Regions from separate parts of the Halorhodospira sp. 9622 genome, predicted to be linked through region 1. Evidence: riboswitches for the same ligand, from Rfam matches in the RefSeq annotation. Region 1 holds a riboswitch; each other region holds the start of a gene.
The links. Region 1 has a riboswitch for cobalamin ahead of LRG07_RS09770 (ABC transporter substrate-binding protein). Riboswitches for the same ligand answer to the same signal wherever they lie in the genome.

Region 1 (5,335 bases):
CGGCGTAGAGCACGGCGTCCGCCGCCGCGACACGATCCCGCCCGCGGACCGTGATCAGATCGGCCGCCCCGGGCCCCGCCCCCACGAACCAGACCTCACCCGTCATGCACACCCCCTCTCTGCTGCAATCGGTAGCCGACCACGAAGGGCGCCTGCTGGTGCTCGACAACGCGGACATCCACGTCATAGGCGGCACGGATGGTCGGCGTGTCGATCACCGCCTGCGGCGGTCCGTCGGCCATGACCCGGCCATCGCGCAGCAGCACGATGCGGTCAGCCAGTTGCACGGCGATGTTGATATCGTGGAGCACGACCAGCACGCCCTGCCCCTGTTCCCGGGCGCACGCGGTCAGGATCTCGATGGCATCGCGCTTGTGCTTCATGTCCAGATGGTTGGTTGGCTCGTCGAGCAGCAGGAACGGCGTCTGCCGGACCAGCGCCCGGGCGATGGCCGCTTTTTGCCGCTGCCCGCCGCTGATCTCGGTCAGCGGCGCCTGCGCCAAATCCGCCATACCCAGACGCTCGAGCACAGCCTCGGCGCGGGCGAGGTCCGCCGGATCGTGCCGCCAGCTCGCCCGACGCAGACCGAGCAGTACACTCTCGAGCACGGTCAGCGGGTAGACGGCATCGGCGGTCTGCGCCACGTAGGAGAGCCGGCGGGCGATGCGCGCCTGCCGCTGCCCCTGCACCGGCTCACCGGCGATGGTGAGGGTCCCGTGGCGCGGACGCAGGATGCCGGTGATGCACTTGAGCAGCGTGCTCTTGCCAGAGCCGTTGGGCCCGATCAGGGCGACCACCTCGCCGGCTTCCACGCGGGCGTCGACACCGCGAAGCACCTCGGTGCGCCGATAGGCGTAGCGCACGCCGCGCAGTTCGATCCCGGTCGCCGTCACGCCCCCCCTCCCGTCTCGCGGCGACGCAGGATCAGGTAGATGAAAAGCGGCGAACCGATGAACGCCGTGACCACCCCCACGGGCAACACCACCGATTCGAAGGCGTGCAGCGATACCAGATCCGCCAGCGTCAGCAGCAGGGCGCCAATCAGGGCAGTGGCCGGGATCAGGAAGCGGTGATCCGAGCCGATCAAAAGCCGCGCTAGGTGCGGCGCCACCAGACCGAGGAAGCCGATCCCGCCGGTGAACGCCACGGTGACCGCAACCAACAGGGCGACCAGGAACATCAGGCCGATGCGCAGCGGACCGACCGCGATCCCCAAGCTGGTGGCGGTCTCGTCACCGAGCAGCAACCGGTTCAGATCGCCGCTTTTCCAGAGGAAGACCGGCAGGGTCGCCACCAGCGCCGCACTGATGAATACGAAGCTCTCCCAGTCGGCGCGGCTGAGGCTGCCCACGCTCCAGAACATGACCTCTCGGGTGGCGTCGGCATCAGCGAAGTAGATCAGCAGCGTCGTGGTCGCCCCGAAGAAGTACATCAGGGCGATGCCGGCGAGGATCAGGCTCATCGGCGTCGCCCCCTTCCACTGCCCGATGAGCAGGATGAGCAGGGACACCGCCATGGCGAAGAGGAAGGCGTTGCCGACGATGCCGTAAACACCGAAGGCCGAGAAGCCGAAAATGATCGCCAGCGCCGCCCCCAGCGAGGCTCCCGAGGCGATCCCCAGGGTGAACGGCGAGGCCATGGGATTGCGCAGCAGGCTCTGCAGGATGACGCCGCCGAGCGCCAGCCCCATGCCGGCCACCATCGCGGTGGCCAGGCGCGGCAGGCGGATGTTCCAGACCACGTTCTCGGTCTGCGCGCTGACCCACGACGCCCCGAGCGGGCGAGCCACCAGCGCCTGCACCACCTCGCTCAGCGGGATGCCCATCGGGCCCAGCGCCAAGCCAAAGCCCGCCGTAGCCACCAGGGCTGCCGCCAGGCCGAGCAGCACCAGCGTCTTGGCCCGGTTCGCGCGCGTGTAGTCGTCAATGAGGCCCCGCGGTGGCGCCGGCCGGACGGGGGTGCCGACGGTCAACTCAGCCATCCTCGAGGCTGCTGAGCTCCATGAGCCGGTCGTAGAGACCGGGGTCGCCGTAGAAGACCTCCAGAATCTCCTCGCCGCGGTCGCGGAGATCGACGCCTGCCATGGCCTCCGGGTAGAGGACGCGAGCCATGTGCACCAGATCGATCAACCCCGTCGCCAGGTCCCAGCCCATGTAGGTGCCCTTGAAGCGGTGGATACGCTCCGCCTCGATGGCTGCTACACCGGACAAGCGCTCATCGTCGAGCACCTCGGCGCGTTCCACGCGACTCGCTCGGGACGGTGTGTGGAGGAGGATATGCTGGGGATCCCAGCTCAGCAGCTCCTCGGCACTGACCTCGCCATCGTCGCCGGCACGGCCGGCAGTGACCATCTCGGCACCGAGCAGCTCGACGGGGAAGTAGAAGGAGACGTGGTTGTAGAGATTGCGCCGGTGGGCCAGATAGACCCGAGGCGGCTGCTCGCCAGCGACCCGCTGCTGCACGGCGGAGACCGTGGCGTGGTAGAAATCGAGCAGCTCTTCGGCCCGCTCCTCGCGACCGGACACTTCGCCGAGGAGCCGGTAGGCCTGTTCGATCTGCTCCTCGACGGCCTCCTGCGACGCCCGCTCCCGGCCCAGGGTGTTCAGCGCCACCACCGGTACGCCCAGCTGTTGCTCGTAGCGTTCTGCCTGTTCGGCCATCGCCTGATCGTCATCACCGCGGCTGAAGGCCCAGTAGATAAACAGATCCGGCTCCGTGGCGAGCACCCGCTCGGCACTGAACTCCGAACCGGGCTGGCCGCCGCCGACCATGGCCACCTCGTCAAGGCGCCCGAAGGCCTCGACCTCGATGGGCTTCGCCTCGGAGAAACGCGAGCCGTACATATCGCTCGGGATGCCCACCAGGCGCTCCTCAACCCCCAGGTGGAGCGCCATGCGGAAGGCGTCGACATTGACCGTGGCGATCCGCTTGGCCGATTCCGGGACCTCCACGCTGCGGCCGAGCATATCCTCAACCTCACGGGTTTCCCGGGCACCCCCTCCATCCGGATCATCGTCGAGGGCATCCCCACACCCGCCGAGGATAAGGCCGACCCCGGCCACGAGGGCGATGCATGGATTGCGGTGCATGGCTCCTCCAGTCACTGGATCCAGTACGCCATGCGGGGAGCGGGTCGGAAACGGGCACGCCGTGGCGCTGGGACAGGGCGCGGCTGAAGCTACCGTCACCGCCACGCACGGTTCCCCGCCGTGTGGCTGCGACCCCCAGACCGGTCTCCGGGCTCGCGAGCGGGGTCGAACCCCGGGCGCCGCGCCTTCCCGCACCGGGTGCCAGGGACACCGTGGATGCAGTGGCGATGCAGCGCCCACTCTCGCCTACCGTTGCGGGGACAGCGTCGGCCTTGCCTGCGCCCGCCCGGGCCGCAGTGCGCACCGACTTCCCGACCGTCCCCGGCGCTGTCGGGCGGACCACGCGGCGGGGAACGGCCCCGGCAGCGATGGTAACTGCCAGGTCACCTGGGGAGGCTGGACTCTACGGCCGGCTCGGGGCAGCTGTCAACGCGGCCCGATCGGGCGCCCAGCCGGGCCGATGGCCACAACCTCGAACTTTATGGCACAATTGCGCCGTATCAAAGAAGGGTATGGACGCCCGCGACCCCTCCCGACCCCCCGACGGAGATGTCATGGGCACAGACGCGAATTCACCCTGCCCCCAGGCGGGTGACATAGTCACCGACGCGCTGGATACCCTGCCGCTGAGCGACCAGGAACCGCACCTGCGCCTTAGCGAGCGCTTTGAACGCCTGCGCTGCCATATCAACCAAGCGCTGCCCGGCGGCGCGATCCACCGCATCGCCGTCGCCATCTACGAACCGGACGCCAACCGTCTCAAGACCTACGGCGCCGGCGGCGATGCTCCCAGCCCCCTGGATCACTACGAGACCCGGCTGGGCGAGGCCCCCACCCTGCGCGCCCTGGCCGAGGCGCCGCAGGTGCGCATCATCGACGACTACCGGGAACACCCCAGCCCGAAACCGCACACCGTCAGCATCCGCGAGAGCGGGTTGCGCGCCGGGATGATCCTGCCGCTGCAGCACGACGAGAATTTCTTCGGCTTCCTGTTCCTCAACTCCCGGCGGCCGGGCTACTTCTCGGAGGCCGTCGTCGAGCGGCTGGCGCCTTACATCGACCTGGCCCGCTTGCTCGCCATCACCTCCATCCGCACCACGCAGACCCTGCGCGGCGCGGCGCGCACGGCCATGGCCTTCGGCCGTGCGCGGGACGACGAGACCGGTGGCCACCTCGCCCGGATGGCGGAGTACAGCCGACTGATCGCTCTCGAGCTGGCCGCAGCTCACGGTCTCGGCGACGAATACATCGAGATGGTCTATCAGTTCGCCCCGGTGCATGACGTGGGCAAGATTGCCGTCCCCGACGGCATCCTGCTCAAGCCCGGCCGGCTCACCGACGAGGAGTTCGCGCAGATGCGCGAGCACGTCAGCCGCGGCGTGGCCATGGTGCTGGCGATGACCGAGGAGCTGGGGCTGAGCGAGGACCGGCGGGCGGCCATCATGCGCAACATCGTCGCCTACCACCACGAGCGCCTTGACGGCAGCGGGTATCCGACCGGTGCACGCGGCGAGCAGATCCCGCTGGAGGGGCGCATTGTGGCCGTCGCCGACGTCTTCGACGCCCTGACCAGCGAGCGCCCCTACAAACGGCCTTGGGGTTTCGCCGAGGCTGCCGAGACCCTGCGCGCCGAGGCAAAGGCGGGCAAGCTGTGCGGGGAGTGCGTGGAGGCTTTCCTGCGCCGGGGCGCCGAGATCGAGGCGATCAGACAGCGCCACGGCCACCGCTGAGCTAGCCGCACACGTCCAAACGAGCGCGACAGGCCCGCGGAATCCGGTAGAGATAGACCGGGGCGTCCAGGCGCACGGGCGGCCGGTGCACGGCGCACGGTTGCCAGCCCGGGATGCGGAACGTGTTGCTCACCACCAGCGCCCCGGCGGGCAACTCCCGGCGCCATCGCGGCTCGAGCTCGCGAATCGCCTCAAGGTGCAGATAGCAAACCACCGCACGGGCATCACGGAAGGACACCTGGCGCAGGTCGCGGCGCCGGAATTCGACATTGGGCACCGGCCGGATCCACTGCAGCAGGCAGGCGAACAACCACGGCAGCGGCGAGAGCTCGTACCCGATCACCCGGGCCCGCGGGCACCGTCGCCCCACCGCTCGGGCAAGCCCGCCCCATCCAGAGCCAGCCTCGATCACCGTTCCCTCGAGCTCGGCCGGTAGCGCAGCAATCACCAGCTCCTGCCCCAGACGTGTGGAGGGCAGCGGCGAGATGCCCGTGACCACCGTGTAGCCGACGATCA
Region 2 (5,335 bases), on a different contig from region 1:
GCCGAGGTCCGTCCCGGCGGGATCGACGAGACGGTGTGCAACTACCGCAAGGAGCAGGATATCCACCTGATGGCCATGGGCGCCTACGGCCACTCGCGGTTGCGCCGGTTCTTTGTCGGCAGCACGACCACCCACATGATCATGCGCTCGAGCACGCCGCTGCTCATCCTGCGCTAGGGTTTCGGGCAATGACGGTCCCCGCGCTGCTGATCGCCGCCCCGGGCTCCGGCCAGGGCAAGTCGATGATCACCGCGGCGCTCGCCCGGCTGCACCGCAATGCCGGGCGCCGGGTGCGGGTGTTCAAGCACGGCCCGGATTACCTGGATCCGATGGTCCAGGAGCGGGCCAGCGGGACGCCGGTCTACCAGCTCCACCCGTGGATGACCGGCGAGGCCGAGTGCCGCTGGCGCCTGGCCGAGGCCGCGCGCGAGGCCGACCTGATCCTCGTCGAGGGCTCCATGGGGCTCTTCGATGGCGACCCCTCCAGTGCCGATCTCGCCGCCCTGGCCGGCCTGCCGGTGGCGGTGGTGATCGACGCCCGGGCCATGGCCGAGACCTTCGGGGCCCTGGTCGGCGGGCTGGCCCGCCACCGCGATGACGTGCGGGTGATCGGGGCCATCGCCAACCGGGTGGGGAGTCCGGGGCATGCGCGCATGCTCGCCGGCAGCCTGCCCGAGGGGGTGGAATGGCTCGGGGCGGTGCCCCGCGACGAGGCCCTGCATGTACCTGATCGCCACCTGGGACTGGTCCAGGCCGGCGAGGTGGCCGACCTGGATGCACGCCTGGATGCGGCCTCAGCGGTGCTCGCCGAGGCCGGCCTGGGCCGCCTGCCGCCCCCGGTGGCCCTGCACGGCGAGGCGCCGCCGGCTCCGCCCCGGCGGCTGCATGGGCAGCGGATCGCGGTGGCCCGGGATGCCGCCTTTGCCTTTGCCTACCGGGCCAACCTCGAGTTGCTGGAGGCGATGGGGGCCGAGGTGGTGCCCTTCTCGCCGCTGCGCGATGCGACGCTGCCCCCCTGCGATGCCCTCTGGCTGCCCGGCGGCTACCCGGAGCTGCACGCCGCCACCCTGGCCGCCAACGACGGGATGCGGGCCGCTATCGGTGAACACCACGCCGCGGGCCGGCCGATCCTCGCCGAGTGCGGCGGTCTGATGTACTGCGCCGAGTCGCTGGTCGATGGCGACGGCAGCGAGCACCCGATGCTCGGCCTCCTCGCGGGGCGTGCCGAGATGGCCGGGCGGCTGACGGGCATCGGCCTGCAGAGCCTGTCCCGCCCGGAGGGCGAGCTGCGCGGCCACACCTTCCACCACTCGCGGCTGGAGACGGCCCTGGAGCCCACGGAGCAAACCGTGCGGCGCAGCGGCAGCCCGGCCGAGGGCGTCTACCGGGTCGGCAGCCTGACCGCGACCTACTTCCACGCGTATTTTCCCTCGGCGCCCGAGGTCGTCGCCGGGCTCCTGAGCCGGTAGGCTACTCATCGCCGCTTCCCCGGGGAGCGGTTTCTCCCGAGCAACGAGGTGTGCGAAGCGATGCGTGAAGACGCGAAGGACCCGCAGCGGCACGCGGCGCGCATGGAGCGCAAGAGGGCGGTCATGGAGGAGCGCCGGTCCCGCGCGCAGCAGGATCGCGGTGTGCTACTGGTGCTCACCGGCCCGGGCAAGGGCAAGAGTTCGTCGGCGCTGGGCATGGTGGCGCGGACCCTGGGCCACGGCCGCAGCGCCGGGGTGATGCAGTTCATCAAGGGCGGCCGGGCCACCGGCGAGGAGGCCTTCTTCCGTGACCAGCCTGGGGTCGACTGGCAGGTGATGGGCGAGGGCTTCACCTGGGAGACCGCCGACCGCGAGCGGGATGTGGCGGCGGCCCGCGAGGCCTGGCGCGCCGCCCGGGGCTGGCTGTGTGAGGAGGGGCCGTCGCTGGTGGTGCTCGATGAGCTGTGCATCGTCCTGCGCTACGAGTACCTGGAACTGGGCGAGGTCCTGGATGATCTGTCCCGGCGGCCCTACGAACAGCACGTGGTGGTCACCGGCCGTCACGCGCCGCAGCCGCTGATCGACGCCGCGGATACGGTCAGCGAGGTAGGCGCCGTGCGACACGCCTTCGAGGCCGGGGTGCGCGCCCAGCCGGGGATCGAGTGGTGAGCGCCCGCACCCTCATGCTCCAGGGCACCTGCTCCGGCGCCGGCAAGACGGCGCTGGTCGCCGGTCTCTGCCGCCTGCTCGCCCGCCACGGGGTCCGCGTGGCGCCGTTCAAGCCGCAGAACATGAGCAACAACGCGGCGGTCACCCGCGACGGCGGCGAGATCGGCCGCGGCCAGTGGCTCCAGGCCCTGGCCGCCGGGGTGCCGGCGCACACCGACATGAACCCGGTGCTGCTCAAGCCCGAGGCCGAGCGCACCGCCCAGGTGGTGCTCCAGGGCCAGGTCACCGGGCGGCTCGAGGCGCGCGCCTTCCGCGAGGCCCGCCAGCCGTTGCTGCCGCCGGTGCTCGAGTCCTTCGAGCGTCTGCGCGGCGCCTACGACGTGGTCCTGGTCGAGGGGGCCGGCTCGCCGGCGGAGCCCAACCTCCGCCAGGGGGACATCGCCAACATGGGCTTTGCCGAGGCCGCCGACGTCCCGGTCTGGCTGGTGGGCGATATCGACCGCGGCGGCGTCTTCGCCTCCCTGCTCGGCACCCTGGAGTGGCTTGATGTGGCCGACCGGCGCCGGGTCGAGGCACTGATCATCAACCGCTTCCGCGGTAGCCCCGAGCTGCTCGGCGAGGCGCCGGCGCAGCTCGCCGAGCGCGGGGGCGTGCCGGTGATCGGCGTGGTCCCGGCGGTGCCCGATCTGCACCTGCCCGAGGAGGACGCCCCCTACCGGATGGCTGGGCCGCGCGGCTCCGGCGGCGCCCTGCAGGTGGTGGCGGTGGCCTATCCGCGGATGAGCAACCACGACGATCTCGACGCCCTGGATGCGGAGTCGGGGGTCCACGTCCGCTTCGCCCGGCAGCCGCGGGATCTCGACGGGGCGGACCTGGTCGTCCTGCCCGGCTCCAAGCATGTCTTCTCGGATCTGGCCTGGCTGCGTGAATCCGGCGTGGCCGAGGCGCTGCTGCGCCACTGTCGGTATGGAGGTCGGGTGGTCGGCCTGTGTGGCGGCCTGCAGATGCTCGGCGAGCACATCGAGGACCCGGAAGGGGTCGAGGGCGGCGGCAGCGCCCCGGGCCTAGGCCTGCTGCCGGTGCGCACCCGCCTGGCGGCGACCAAGCAGCTGGCCGAGGTGCACGGCCACGCCGAGTGGCCGGCGCCGGTGACCGTCACCGGCTACGAGATCCACCACGGTGTCACCGGCGCCCAAGAGGGCCTCTTCCCCTTCGTGGCGCGCTCCGACGACGGCCGCGTGCTCGGCAGCTACCTCCACCGGCTCTTCGACAGCGGGCCGTTCCGCCGCGCCCTGCTGGTGGAGTGGTTCGCCCTGGAGGGCGAGGGTGGCGACGAGCAGGCGCGCATCGAGGCGGAGCTGGATCGCCTTGCCGACACCCTGGAGCAGGCCCTGGAACCCGCCTGGCTGGAGGCGCTCGGCGTGCCGGGGCGGCCGGCGGGCTAGGTGCGCGTTCCGTCGGTGCATCCCCCGGGGGGTGGGCACGGGGATCGCGCCCCCTGCGACGAACTGTCCGGCTCGTCGATTTGCAACCGGCCGATCAGCCTGCCTAAACTCCGCGACTTCGATGTGGGTGCCCGCAGGCGCAACAGGATCGCCTGGGGTTAAACGGGAAGTCCGGTCCAGCTGCACCCAGCAGTGAAGCCGGCGCTGCCCCCGCAACGGTAGGTGGGGCCTGCGGATCACAGGCCACTGCGAGACAGCCGTCACCCGGCGGCCCTCGCGGGAAGGCGATCCGCAACGACGCATCCAGCGTCCCCCCACGAGCCCGGAGACCGGCCCACAGCAACCCACGAAACGGCGTGCGGGCGGCGCGCCTGGGGGTGAGCTTGCCGGTGATCCCATCCGTCCGGCGGCGGCGCTGCAGCCGTCGTCGCTCCCCCAGTTTGAGTCGCCAGCGCCCGTCGCAAGACGAGGAGCGCTGAACATGAATCCGAACGATCGAAAACCCGGGCGCCTGCTCGGTGCCTTGCTGGCCACGGCGGTGTCGGTCCCGGCCCACGCCGCGGACGATGACCAACCGATCGCTTCCTCCACCGATCTGTCGCCGGTGCGCATCGAGGCCGGCGGCGATCCCCTGGGACGCGGCGCGGACAGCGAAGCCCTGCAGCGCCGCCAGGCCTCCAGCAGCGCCGAGATCTTCCGCGGCGAGGCCTCGGCCGGGGTCGGTGGCGGCAGCCGCAACGCCCAGCGCCTCTACCTGCGCGGTGTCGAGTCGAGCAACCTCAACGTCAGCGTCGACGGCGCCCGCCAGGGGCGCAATCTTCACCAGCACCGCGGTGGCCTGACCGGCCTCGACCCGGACCTGCTGCGGTCGGCCGATCTCGACCCGCGTCCGGCGGCGGACCAGGGCCCCGGTGCCCTGGGGGGGTCGGTTCGCTTTGAGACCGTGGATGCCCAGGACCTGCTCGACCCCGACGAGGAGATCGGGGCCCGCCTGCGCGCTGGCTACGCCAGCGCCGACGAGGCCGAGCGCGGCTCGGCCACCGCCTTCGGCCGGCTGGGCGGCGACTGGGGCGTCCTGGCCCACATCGGTGCGGTCAACCGGGATGACTACCGCGTTGGCGGCGGCGGGAGCATGCCGTACTCCGGCGGCCGCGACCGCGACTACCTGGCCCGCATCAGCCGGGTTCCGGCCAGCGGGCACCAGCTGCGCTTCGGCGTGCAGCGCAACACCTTCGAGGGGGACCACCACTACGGCTCCTGGGGCAGTGACTTCGGCGACCCGCGCGAGACCACCCGGCAGGATCCGGTGGGCCAGGAGCAGCGGCGCGAGACCTGGACGGCAGAGCACCGCTACCGCCCGGCCGACCCCCACGTGGACTGGCAGGCCCGTGTCTACCGCAACGACAACCGCCTCGAGCGCCAGGACCGCAGCACCGCCACCCGGGCCGTGGAGCACGGTGGCGACGTGCGCAACACCTTCACCCTGGACGCCGGGCCGACCCGTCACCGGCTCACCGCCGGTTTCGACTACTACACCGAGGATGGGCGCATCGGCCAGACCGACGGTCCGCGGCTCAGCCACCGCTCGCGCAACTTCGGCGCCTTCCTGCAGAACCGGATGCGTTGGGAGCGGCTGCGCCTCTCGGCGGGGCTGCGCTTCGACGACTACAACACGGACCTGGTGGAGCAGGACCTGGACGGTGACGCCGTCTCGCCCAATCTCAGCGCCGAGCTGGAGATGAGCGCCGGCTG
Region 3 (5,335 bases), on a different contig from region 1:
ATCACGATGCGGACTCCGCAGTCCCGGGCCGCATCGAGTTTGCTGCGGGTGGCGGCCCCGCCGGCGTTCTTGGTGACCAGGGTGTCGATGCCGTGCTCGCGGAGCAGGTGGCACTCGTCGGCGTAGTGGAACGGCCCGCGCTGGAAGAGGATCCGGGCTCCGGGCGGCACCCGCTCCGGCGGCTCCAGGCAGCGGATCCAGTAGTGGTGGTGGGGCGCGGCGCAGAAGGCCGGGACCTCCTGATTGCCGATGGTCAGCAGCACCCGGCCCGGCTGCGGACCCAGCGCTTGGGCGGCGGCGGCCATATCGGCCACCCGGTGCCACTGCTCGTCCGGCCCCGGTTGCCACGCTGGTCGACGCACTGCCAGCAGGGTTGTCCCCGTTTGCCGGGCGGCCGCCGCCGCGTTGGCCGATATGCCGGCGGCGAAGGGGTGGGTGGCATCGACCAGGCAGTGCACACCGTGCTGGCGCAGGTACCCGGCCAGTCCGGCAACGCCCCCGAATCCGCCGCGACGGACCGGCAAGCGGGGCAGGCGGGGGCGGCGAGTCACCCCGGCCACCGAATAGACCGCGGCGATCCCGGGCTCCTGCTCCAGCGCCTGGCCCAGTGCCAGCGCCTCGCCGGTACCGCCAAGGAGCAGGACACGCAGCGGCTCAGGCGCCATGGCGGGCCGGGGCAGTGGTCTGTGCCAGTCGGTGGCGGTGCATCACGTCTCCTTTGGACGTCGGGGTGCGGCGGTTTGACGGCGGGGCCCAGGCTGCCTAGAGTACCAAGCTCCTCAGGTGCCCCGCGCGAGCAGCGGCGGGGTGAAACGGGAAGACCGGTTCAGCCGCACCTAGCGGCGAGTCCGGCGCTGCCCCCGCAACGGTAGGTGGGGGGCGGATCACAAAGCCACTGCAAGGCGCCGTCGTTCGGCGGCGGGCCCTGCGGGAAGGCGATTCGCCCGGGGTCACCGACCCCACCCACGAGCCCGGAGACCGGCCTGAGGGAACCCAGGTGCCGCGGGAGGCGGCAGACCGGGGCAGGCCTCCGTTTGCCGGGCGCAAGCGCGATCCCTCCCCCCATTTCTGTCCTCCTCCCTGCGGTGGAACCGAACCGACGCGCGTGCGGGTGGCGCGCGGAAGGGAGGAAAATATGTCCAGCAACACCACCAGCCGGGTCGCCGCGGGCGTGGCGGCCGGCCTGATCGTGAGCAGCGTCCCGGCCATGGCCGATACCGACGGCGAGTCGGCGCAACTTGCCCCCCTCGTGGTCACGCCAACCCGAATGACCCAGACCGTCGACGAATCCCTGTCCTCCGTCTCCGTGATTGACCGCGACGAGATCGACCGCCAGCAGCCGCGGCAGGTCTCGGACCTGCTGCAGGGGCGGGCGGGGACGAGCCTGACGACGAACGGTCCCTTCGGGAAAAACACCAGTCTTTTCATGCGCGGCACCAACCCGGACCACACCCTGCTGCTGGTCGATGGGGTGCCGATGAATTCGGCAACACTTGGCGGGGCAGCGTGGCAGTATCTGCCCCCGGCCGAGATCGACCGCATCGAGGTGGTGCGTGGGCCGAGAACCAGTGTCTACGGCGCCGATGCCATCGGCGGCGTGGTGCAGATCTTCACCCGCGAGGGGGAGGAGGGGCCGCCGCGCTTCCGCGCCTTCGGCGGCGCCGGCTCATTCAATACCCATGAATTCGGCGTGGGCGTCTCCGGCGGGACCGCGGCGAGCCGCTACGCGCTCTCGGCCAGCCACTACGAGACGGACGGAATCAACGTTCTCGACGAAACGGGGGATGAAGACCCGGACGGCTTTGAAAATACCAGCTTCAGCGGCCGTTTCAGCCATCGGTTGAACGGTGGTGCTGAACTCTTCGCGACGGGCATGCGCTCGCAAGGCGAGACCGAATTCGATGCGAACGATGGTGAAGAGGACTGGACAGACCACGTCTTCCAGGCTCTCCGTGGCGGTGTCCGCGGGGACCTAACCGACCGATGGTTTAGCGAGCTGGCGGTCTCCCAGGCGAAGGACGAGCAGGATACCTTCGACAGTAGTGGCGGTGAGTACTGGTATTACACCGAGCGCCATGAGGTGAGTTGGCGGAACGAGCTGTATTGGGGCGCCGGGCACGTCTGGGCCTTCGGCGGGGACTGGCGAGATGAGGAAGTCGACACCGCCGAAGATTATGACGAGACCAGTCGCTACAACGCCGGCGCCTATACCCAGCTGGAGCTGGACTTGAGCCGCCATGATCTCGGCAGTAGTCTGCGCTACGACGACAACGAGGCCTACGGCGACAACGTGACCGGTCAGGTCGCCTGGGGGGTCGATGTGACGGATCGACTCCGGCTCCGTTCGAGTTATGGGACAGCCTTCAAGGCGCCGACGTTTAACGATCTCTATTTCCCGGGTTTTGGCAATCCGGATCTGGAGCCGGAGACCTCGGAGTCCTTTGAAATCGGGGCTCGCCAGGCAGGCCGATACTCTTACTGGGATCTCGCCGTTTTTCAGACTGATATCGACGATCTGATCTCGGGGTGGCCTCCTGTCAACGTCAATGAGGCCCGCATCCGCGGCGCCGAGCTGGAGGCGGGTGCCCACTGGCAGGAATGGCAGATCTCCGGCGCCTTCACCTACCTCGATCACGAAGACCGGGAGACGGGTGACGAGCTTGCCCGGCGCCCCAACGAGTCACTCCGCCTGGACTTGGATCGACAGCTTGGCGACTTCTCAGTTGGCGCGACCGGCATTGCACGTGGCCGGAGTTTTGATCGTGGGGAAAGGGTCTCCGGCTACGGCCTCCTGAACCTGCGCACCAGCTACGCCATCACCCCGGAGTGGACCCTGCGCGGGACGCTGGAAAACGCCCTGGACAAGGACTACGAGACCGCGGATGGCTACAACCAACCGGGCCGGGCGGTCTTCGTCTCTCTGCACTTCAATCAGCACTAACCGGGGCGTGTCGATAGAGGGAATGCATCGACGCAGACCCCGATTCGCGGCGCACCCGCACGGGGCGTAGGGTGCCGCAGGGCACCGGGCGCGTTACTGTGCGGGTGCCCCGCCCCGCTAGAGGAGTAGGAAGGAAACCATGGGAAACCGACTTTCCAAGATCGCCACCTGCACCGGTGATGAGGGCCGCACGGGCCTCGGTGACGGGTCGCGGGTGGACAAGGACAGCCACCGCGTCGAGGCCTTCGGCGAGGTGGATGAGCTCAACAGCTTCCTGGGGCGCCTGCTGGCCCACGAGCTGCCCGAGGACGTGGCCCCGGTGCTGGCACAGGTCCAGCACGAGCTCTTCGACCTGGGCGCCGAGCTGGCCGTGCCCGGCCACAAGGCGTTCCCCGAGGGGGCCGTGGATCGCCTGGATGCGGCGCTGTCCTACTTCAATGACTCGCTGCCGTATCTCAAGGAGTTCATCCTCCCCGGTGGCGGCCGGGCCACGGCGGATTGCCACGTCGCCCGGGCGGTTTGCCGGCGTGCGGAACGCAAGGTCGTGGCCCTGAGCCACCACGAGGCGGTGCGGCCCGAGTCCATGGCCTACCTCAACCGCCTCTCCGACCTGCTCTTCGTCGTCGCCCGGGTCCTCTCCCGCTACGAGAACGGCGGCGAGGTGCTCTGGCGCCCGGCCGGTCAGCGGGCGGCGGATGAGAGCGCGTAAAGTGTCGATGGTGGGCGCGACGGTAGGGTGGACACACGTGATGGCAGCAGGGTGCGTGGTGCGCCGGCTGGCGGTGCGGCTCTGCCGGCTGAAGAGCGTCGGGCAGGCGTGGCGGCACTGGTACACTGGCGATGACTGTGTATCCCGAGGTTCCAGCCATGGCCGATCCGCAGCCAACCGGGATGACCGCCGAGGCGTACCTTGCCTGGGAGGCGGAGCAGCCCCTCAAGCACGAGTTTGTGGCGGGAGAGATCTTCGCCGTGGGTGGGGCTTCGGACCGGCACGTGACCGTGACGCTCAATGTGGCCAGCGCGCTGCGCCAGCAGCTGCGCGGGGGGCCATGCCGTACGTTCATGGCCGACATGAGGGTCCGGGTGGAGGCGGCCGACGCCTTCTTCTATCCGGATGTGCTGGTCACCTGCGATCCGACCGATCATCAGCGCTCCGAACACAAGGAGGCGCCGTGCCTCGTGGTGGAGGTGCTGTCCCCCTCCACGGCGGCCTACGACCGGGGCGCCAAGTTTGCCGCCTACCGCAAGCTCCCCTCGCTGCGGGAGTATCTGCTCATCGACCCGGAGATCGGGAGCCTGGAACTCTACCGCTCGGACGGTCAGGGCCACTGGGTGTTGTACCCGCACGAGGCTCACGAGGAAGTGGTGCTGGCCAGCCTGGAAGCGCGACTCGTCGGGGCCGAGGTCTTCGAGGACGCCCCGCCGGGGCCCGAGCCGCGCTAGGGGGCATCGCAGCCGGGTTCCTGGTGTCGCTGGCGGCGTGGGCGCCGGTGCACGCCGGCGAGCGCTGTGTGGAGGACGACGCTGGCCACGAGGTCTGCCTGGAGGCCCCGGCGCAGCGGATTGTGGCGCTGTCGCCTGGGGCGACGGAGCTGCTCTTCGCCGCCGGCGCCGGCGATCATGTGGTGGCTGCGGTCAGCCACGCCGACTACCCGGAGGAGGCCGCCGATCTGCCTCGGGTGGGCAGCTACGACCGGCTCGATATGGAGTCGATCCTCGCCCATGAGCCGGATCTGGTCATCGGCTGGACCAGCGGCAACTCCAGCAGCCAGCTCGAACGCATCGAGTCGCTGGGCGTGCCGCTCTACCGCAGCGATCCCCGGCAGCTTGAGGAGATCGCCACCTCCCTGGAACGGCTCGGGGCCCTGGCCGGCAGCGAGGAGACCGCGGAGGCCGAGGCGGCCCGTTTCCGTGACGCGGTGACGGAACTCGAGGCCGAGTACGCCGGCCGCGACCCGGTGCGCGTCTTTTACCAGATCTGGCCGGACCCGGTGATGACCATCAACGACGAGCAGATCATCAGTGAGTCGATCCGCATCTGCGGCGGCGAGAACGTCTTCGGCGATCTCGGCAGCCTGACCCCGCGGCTGGATACCGAGTCCGTCCTCGAGGCCGACCCGGAGGCGATTGTCGCCGGCGGGATGGGCGAGGCCGACGACGCCTGGCTGGACGAGTGGCGGCGCTACGACGTCCTGGAGGCCACCGCCAGGGACAACCTCTTCTTCGTCCAGCCCTCGACGATCCAGCGCCCGACGCCGCGCATCCTCGAGGGGACGCGGGCGCTGTGTGACAAGCTCGAGCAGGCCCGGCGCAATCGCTGATGGGGATTGGGCGCACAGCCGATCAGCGGGGCCGCTCCGGCGCCGTGAGCGAGGAGGGCGGGGCGCTGGCCCA

Region 2: linked by a shared signal. The riboswitch ahead of LRG07_RS04340 (TonB-dependent receptor plug domain-containing protein) and the one ahead of LRG07_RS09770 (ABC transporter substrate-binding protein) in region 1 are both predicted to bind cobalamin.
Region 3: linked by a shared signal. The riboswitch ahead of LRG07_RS04240 (TonB-dependent receptor domain-containing protein) and the one ahead of LRG07_RS09770 (ABC transporter substrate-binding protein) in region 1 are both predicted to bind cobalamin.

What each region holds. Positions count from the first base shown of each region.
Region 1 covers NZ_JAJNRE010000016.1:32,776-38,110, forward strand. The annotation lists gene cobM (precorrin-4 C(11)-methyltransferase) at 1-106, opposite strand, end outside; gene LRG07_RS09760 (ABC transporter ATP-binding protein) at 96-893, opposite strand; gene LRG07_RS09765 (iron ABC transporter permease) at 890-1,981, opposite strand; gene LRG07_RS09770 (ABC transporter substrate-binding protein) at 1,974-3,089, opposite strand; cobalamin riboswitch at 3,231-3,404, opposite strand; gene LRG07_RS09775 (HD-GYP domain-containing protein) at 3,644-4,819, shown strand; gene LRG07_RS09780 (trans-aconitate 2-methyltransferase) at 4,821-5,335, opposite strand, start outside.
Region 2 covers NZ_JAJNRE010000005.1:68,227-73,561, forward strand. The annotation lists gene LRG07_RS04320 (universal stress protein) at 1-177, shown strand, start outside; gene LRG07_RS04325 (cobyrinate a,c-diamide synthase) at 189-1,469, shown strand; gene cobO (cob(I)yrinic acid a,c-diamide adenosyltransferase) at 1,530-2,138, shown strand; gene LRG07_RS04335 (cobyric acid synthase) at 2,135-3,583, shown strand; cobalamin riboswitch at 3,692-3,936, shown strand; gene LRG07_RS04340 (TonB-dependent receptor plug domain-containing protein) at 4,065-5,335, shown strand, end outside.
Region 3 covers NZ_JAJNRE010000005.1:50,646-55,980, forward strand. The annotation lists gene LRG07_RS04235 (cobalt-precorrin-6A reductase) at 1-665, opposite strand, end outside; cobalamin riboswitch at 765-1,002, shown strand; gene LRG07_RS04240 (TonB-dependent receptor domain-containing protein) at 1,136-2,941, shown strand; gene LRG07_RS04245 (cob(I)yrinic acid a,c-diamide adenosyltransferase) at 3,081-3,650, shown strand; gene LRG07_RS04250 (Uma2 family endonuclease) at 3,809-4,384, shown strand; gene LRG07_RS04255 (cobalamin-binding protein) at 4,408-5,262, shown strand; gene LRG07_RS04260 (iron ABC transporter permease) at 5,262-5,335, shown strand, end outside.